2 regions of the Enterobacter cloacae complex sp. 385G4 genome follow, and region 2 is predicted to be linked to the other one. Evidence: predicted binding sites of a transcription regulator. Region 2 holds the regulator's gene; the other holds the start of a gene.
The links. The regulator PhoB, encoded in region 2, activates phosphate uptake and scavenging genes when phosphate is short. The targets are predictions, from matches to a motif close to CTGTCATAAAACTGNCNNAT.

Region 1: the regulator PhoB is predicted to act here: its motif matches at 1,972-1,991, upstream of uvrB (excinuclease ABC subunit UvrB).

What each region holds. Positions count from the first base shown of each region.
Region 1 covers NZ_JBXWDD010000002.1:239,861-243,281, reverse strand. Annotated here, with positions in the region: gene uvrB (excinuclease ABC subunit UvrB) at 1-1,740, opposite strand, end outside; gene AC2FAJ_RS09060 (ABC transporter ATP-binding protein) at 2,491-3,213, shown strand; gene bioD (dethiobiotin synthase) at 3,176-3,421, opposite strand, start outside.
Region 2 covers NZ_JBXWDD010000006.1:93,342-96,762, forward strand. Annotated here, with positions in the region: gene sbcD (exonuclease subunit SbcD) at 1-1,091, opposite strand, end outside; gene phoB (phosphate response regulator transcription factor PhoB) at 1,279-1,968, shown strand; gene phoR (phosphate regulon sensor histidine kinase PhoR) at 1,990-3,285, shown strand.

The DNA.
Region 1 (3,421 bases), on a different contig from region 2:
TTCGTTGTAGCGCTGCTGCTTCTCGCGTCGGCGTTCCGTTTCGCCAATCGCTTTCGCCATCGACGGGGTGATTTTGTCGCCGTACAGAATCGCTTTCCCGTTGACGTTACGCGCGGCGCGGCCAATGGTCTGGATCAGGGAGCGTTCAGAGCGCAGGAAGCCCTCTTTATCGGCGTCCAGAATCGCCACCAGCGAGACTTCCGGCATATCCAGACCTTCTCGCAACAGGTTGATCCCCACCAGCACGTCAAACTCGCCCAGACGCAGATCGCGGATAATCTCCATGCGCTCCACGGTGTCGATATCCGAGTGCAGATAGCGCACCTTCTCACCGTGTTCTTCAAGATACTCGGTCAGGTCTTCCGCCATGCGCTTGGTGAGCGTCGTCACCAGCACGCGCTCGTTGATGGCGGAACGGGCGCGGATCTCAGAGAGCAGATCGTCCACCTGGGTCGCCACCGGGCGCACTTCGATAATCGGGTCCAGCAGCCCGGTCGGACGGACCACCTGGTCGATCACCTCATCGCCCGATTTTTCCAGCTCGTAGTTGCCCGGCGTAGCCGACACGTAGATGGTCTGCGGCGCCAGCGCCTCAAACTCTTCAAACTTCATCGGACGGTTATCCAGCGCTGACGGCAGGCGGAAGCCGTACTCCACCAGCGTCTCTTTACGCGCGCGGTCACCGCGGTACATCCCGCCGATCTGCGGGATCGTGACGTGGGATTCGTCGATCACCAGCAGACCGTCGGCCGGAAGGTAGTCAAACAGCGTCGGCGGTGGCTCGCCCGGCCCGCGCCCGGAGAGGAAGCGCGAGTAGTTTTCGATACCCGAGCAGTAGCCCAGCTCGTTCATCATCTCCAGATCGAACTGGGTGCGCTGGCTCAGGCGCTGCTCTTCCAGCAGCTTATTGTTAGCCAGAAGCACCTTACGGCGCTCTGCAAGCTCCTCTTTGATCTCTTCCATCGCCTGCACGATACGCTCTCGTGGCGTCACGTAGTGCGTTTTAGGGTAGATGGTAAAACGCTGTATCACCGACTCAACGTGGCCGGTCAGCGGGTCGAACAGTGACAAACGCTCGACCTCTTCGTCAAACAGCTCGACGCGCAGCGCCATATCGTCCGATTCCGCCGGGAAGATGTCGATCACCTCACCGCGCACGCGGAACGTCCCGCGCTGGAAGGCCTGGTCATTACGGGTGTACTGCAGCTCGGCCAGACGGCGCAAAATTGCGCGCTGATCGATGATCATCCCCTGCGTCAGGTGCAGCATCATCTTGAGATAGAGATCCGGATCGCCCAGGCCGTAAATTGCCGAAACAGACGCGACCACAACCACATCGCGTCGCTCAAGCAGCGCCTTGGTCGCAGACAGTCGCATCTGTTCGATGTGTTCGTTCACCGAAGCATCTTTCTCGATGAAGGTATCAGAGCTCGGCACATAGGCTTCCGGCTGGTAGTAATCGTAGTAGGAGACAAAATACTCCACCGCGTTTTCCGGGAAGAACTCTTTCATCTCGCCGTAAAGCTGTGCCGCGAGGGTTTTATTGGGTGCAAGCACCATCGTGGGGCGCTGCAGGTCAGCGATCACGTTGGCGACAGTAAACGTTTTGCCCGAGCCGGTTACCCCCAGCAGCGTCTGGTGCGCCAGCCCGTCTTCCAGCCCCTCTTTAAGACGACGGATCGCCTCAGGCTGATCGCCAGAGGGGCGGAAAGCAGAATTCAGTTTGAACGGTTTACTCATGGGCGACGACCTGATGACGTTAAAAGCGGCAGGTGAGTAATTTTACTCGTTGTTGCCAGGAATGCCAGTAAAAAACACTGGATGAAAAACCAGTAGCGTGTCAGGATATTTAGCATAGCGGCGGAGTGATTAGCGCGTTAGCGGACAAAATTTAGGCTCTGACGAGATAAAAAACCAGCCAGGTTGGGTTATCCCCAGAACTTTTTCTTTTTTAACATTTGTCAAGCCAGGTAATGATAGTTTTATGGCAACGAGTGACACTTTCATGACGGTAATTGCTTTTATCTAAGCAATTAAATTTTAAACGATATTTTCTAAAGCCGCGTTTCGCGTCAATTTGGGCGAAAGCCGCGTCTTCTCTCGCTTATCGCGTGTTTTCTAACTCTAATGCACATGGTTATCCACAGGAATAGTGGATAACTGCTTCCAGCCCGTGTAGACCGCCGCTCAGCAAATTCCCGGATTTTCCCACGAGGCGGCAACAAAAAATTTTTATAGCTCTTTTTTGACGATAAACAGTTGAGTCATTCATAACCAACAGATGCGATCCTGCTCACATTTCAGCCATTTTTCGTCCTGCACCACAACTCATCATTGCCGGCACCGTCGATGTGCAAGCCACGCGTTTTTAACCTGCTCTCCTGTGGCTTATTCCTAAAAAAGTCGTTTTTTTAATCGATTTCAGGTTTCTGGCAAGCGTTTTGCAGCTTCACGTCAGGCCTATCCCTACGCATTTTTAAGGAGAGAAAGATGTTGAGTCTGCGTGCAGTGAATCAGTTTTACGGAAGCCAACATACGCTATGGAACGTGGATTTGGATTTTCCGCAAGGGATGTGTACAGGCATCATAGGCCTGCCGGGGATGGGCAAAACCACCCTGATGAACTGCATTACCGGAAACATCCCCGTCGAAAGCGGCACGATTATCTGGCATGAAGCGGGCGCACCGCCGCGTGATTTGCTCAGCCCGGCACCGGAACAACGTTCAGAGCCGGGAATAGGCTATGTGCCGCAGGACAGGCGTATTTTTTCTCAACTGACGATTGAGGAGAATCTGCATATTGCCATGCGGGCGATGGGGAAACCCGACCCGGCGGCGAAAAGCGACGTATACGATCTTTTTCCGGAACTCTACGCGCGACGTCAGACGCGGGGCAATGCCCTTTCGCCAGAGGATCAGTATCAGCTTGCCCTGGCGAATGCACTGGTCAACCGCCCGCGGATGCTGATTCTGGATGAGCCTACGCATGGGGCAGGACACGGATTTGCCCAGAAGCTGGCGCAGCTGCTGGTGCGCTTAAACCGGGAGTTAGGCATGACGGTGCTGCTGGCAGAGCAGCAGCTGTCGTTTATCCGCCGGGTGGCGGATCGGTTTTGCATGCTTTATCGCGGGCGTAACGTGGCTCAGGGCCACGTTAGCGAGCTGAACGATGAGCTTATCGCCCACTGGATGTCGCGGGAAGCAAGACGCTGAGGTCGAGATAACGCCCGGTTTCGGCCTGCTCAGCATCGCCAGCAATCCAGGGGATTTCCCCGAGGAACGGTGCCGGGAGCACGCGCTTGAGGGTCGCCAGATACTCCTGATGCCGCCTGCCCGGCGCAACCACGTCGTTGGCTATCCAGCCTGCCAGCTTCAGCCCTGCCTGCTGAACGGCCTGCGCCGTCAGCATGGCGTGATTGAT
Region 2 (3,421 bases):
TCTTCTACGCGCAGTTCGCTAAGCGTTTCGCGCTGGGCGCCGAGCAGAATTTTCTCGCGCTGCTCGCGGCTGCGGCGCACCAGCAGCACCTCAACCGGCAACTCTTCGGTCAGCGCCTGAATTTTCCGCTGCATATCGTGCAGGTAGTCATCGGTGGTGATTTCAATATCCAGCCAGACGGGCGGGTTAAGCTCAGCGCCGCGCCACTGCTCAAGCTGGGCGGTGATGGCAGCCAGATCGCCCTTCAGCACCGCCAGCGGCTGGGTGACCGGCACTTCCAGCGTCTCGACGGCGCTGAGTTTGCCCTCATCAAAGCTCACCAGATGCACGGATTTGGCTTTTCCGGTTTCATCGAAGCTGAGCGAAATAGGGGAGCCACAGTAGCGGATATGCTCGCAGCCGCCGATGACCTGGGCGCGGTGAATGTGCCCGAGCGCGATGTAGTCCGCGGGCGGGAAGTTTTGCGCCGGAAAGGCGTCCAGCGTACCGATATAGATCTCGCGGACCGCGTCACTTTTGCTGGCCCCGACGGTGGTGAGGTGCCCGGTGGCAATGATCGGAATGGCCTGTTCACCGCGCAGGGCACAGGCTTCCGCGTGCTGCTGGTGATAGTAGTCGGTGATGGCCTGCAATAAATGCCGCTGCTTTTCCGCGCCCGACAGTCCCGCCTGGCTTTGCACGATGTCGCGCGGACGTAAAAAGGGAATCGGACACAGTACCGCGCCCGGCGACCCGTCGCGCTTTTTCAGGATCTGCGGGGCGTGCCCTGCGCTGGCGACGACGGTGGTATTGAGAAATGCCAGGATGTCGCGGGATTCATAGAGCGTCGCGACGGAATCATGGTTGCCGGCGACAATCACCAGATGACAGCCGGTTTGCTGCAGATTCACCACGAAGCGGTTGTACAGCTCACGCGCATAGCTCGGCGGCGAGCCGGTATCAAAAATATCTCCCGCCACGATAATCGCGTCCACCTCATGCGTCCGGGCCGTTTCCAGCAGCCAGTTCAGGAACGCTTCATGTTCAGCCGCACGGCTTTTGCTGTAAAAATTTTGACCCAGATGCCAGTCCGAGGTGTGAAGTATGCGCATAGGAGATCCGTGGCGAAAAACGATGCGGGCGATTATAAACTGTCAGGGAGAGGAAAATAACCGCTGTAATAAAACAACAGTTTGCCATTTATAGTGGTACTGTTTTTCATAAATCTGTCATAAATCTGACGCATAATGGCGCCGCATTACAAACTTGTAACTTAAATAAGATAAGACAGGGCAAAGTATGGCGAGACGTATTCTGGTCGTAGAAGATGAAGCTCCAATTCGTGAAATGGTGTGCTTCGTGCTCGAACAAAATGGCTTCCAGCCGGTTGAAGCGGAAGATTATGACAGCGCGGTGAACCAGCTGAATGAACCCTGGCCCGATCTGATTCTGCTTGACTGGATGTTGCCCGGCGGCTCCGGACTGCAGTTTATCAAACATCTGAAGCGTGAAGCGCTGACCCGCGACATCCCGGTGGTGATGCTCACGGCGCGCGGAGAGGAAGAGGATCGCGTGCGCGGTCTGGAGACCGGCGCGGACGATTACATTACCAAGCCTTTCTCCCCGAAAGAGCTGGTTGCCCGCATTAAGGCCGTCATGCGCCGTATTTCCCCGATGGCGGTCGAAGAGGTGATCGAGATGCAGGGCCTCAGCCTTGACCCAACGTCACACCGCGTGATGACCGGCGAAAATCCCCTCGACATGGGGCCTACCGAATTTAAACTCCTGCACTTCTTTATGACCCATCCGGAACGCGTTTACAGCCGCGAGCAGTTGCTGAATAACGTCTGGGGAACTAACGTGTATGTCGAAGACCGGACGGTTGACGTACATATCCGCCGCCTGCGAAAAGCGCTGGAACTGAGCGGCCACGATCGTATGGTACAGACGGTCCGCGGTACGGGTTATCGTTTCTCGACCCGTTTCTGAATAATGACAGGAGTGTGACGCGTGCTGGAACGTCTGTCATGGAAAAGGCTCGTCTTTGAACTGATCTTATGCTGTATTCCGGCCCTTCTTCTGGGGGCCTTACTTGGGCATCTGCCGTGGTTTCTGCTGGCGGCGGTCACCGGGCTGTTAGCCTGGCATTTCTGGAACCTGCTGCGTCTCTCCTGGTGGCTGTGGGTGGACCGCAGTATGACCCCGCCGCCGGGAAGCGGCAGCTGGGAGCCGCTGCTGTACGGCCTGCACCAGATGCAGATGCGTAATAAAAAGCGTCGCCGCGAGCTGGGAAGCCTGATCAAACGCTTTCGCAGCGGCGCAGAGTCGCTGCCGGATGCGGTGATCCTGACGACAGAAGAAGGAACTATTTTCTGGTGTAACGGGCTTGCGCAACAGCTGCTGGGCCTGCGCTGGCCGGACGACAATGGTCAGAACATCCTTAACCTTCTGCGTTATCCCGAGTTCACGCTGTATCTGAAAAAGCGTGATTTCACCCGTCCCCACAATCTGAAGCTGAATAACGGTCGCCATCTGGAAATCCGCGTGATGCCCTACAGCGATCGCCAGTGGCTGATGGTGGCGCGCGACGTGACCCAGATGCATCAGCTGGAAGGGGCGCGTCGTAACTTCTTCGCCAACGTCAGCCATGAGCTGCGAACCCCATTGACCGTGCTGCAGGGCTACCTGGAGATGATGCAGGAGCAAACCCTGGAAGGCGCGCCGCGTGAAAAAGCGCTGCATACGATGCGCGAGCAAACGCACCGTATGGAAGGGCTGGTGAAGCAGCTGCTGACGCTGTCAAAGATTGAAGCGGCGCCTTCTCTTGCGCTGAATGACACCATTGATGTGCCAATGATGCTGCGCGTCGTCGAGCGTGAAGCGCAGACGTTAAGCCATAAAAAACATCAGCTGACCTTTGACGTCGACAACACGCTGAAGGTGCTGGGCAGCGAGGATGAACTGCGTAGCGCCATCTCCAACCTGGTGTACAACGCGGTAAACCATACGCCGGAAGGAACGGATATCGTGGTGCGCTGGCAGCATACGCCGGCAGGCGCCGAGTTTAGCGTTGAGGATAACGGGCCGGGGATCGCCCCGGAGCATATTCCGCGCCTGACCGAGCGCTTCTACCGGGTGGATAAAGCGCGATCGCGGCAGACGGGCGGAAGCGGCCTGGGGCTGGCGATTGTGAAACACGCGGTGAATCACCATGAAAGCCGTCTCGATATTCAGAGTGCCCTGGGTAAGGGAACCCGCTTTAGTTTCGTTATCCCGGAACGATTAATTGCCAAAAAGAGCGCCTGACGGCAGGCGTGTCATTTTACCTTTCCATGGGTCAGCCATCGCTGGCCCGTTTGCTTTGCAGTCAAGCGAAACGCGTGTGAATTTTATACGGTTGGCTGTTTTTTGTTCGCATGATTAGCCATGGGTTTTTCCTATA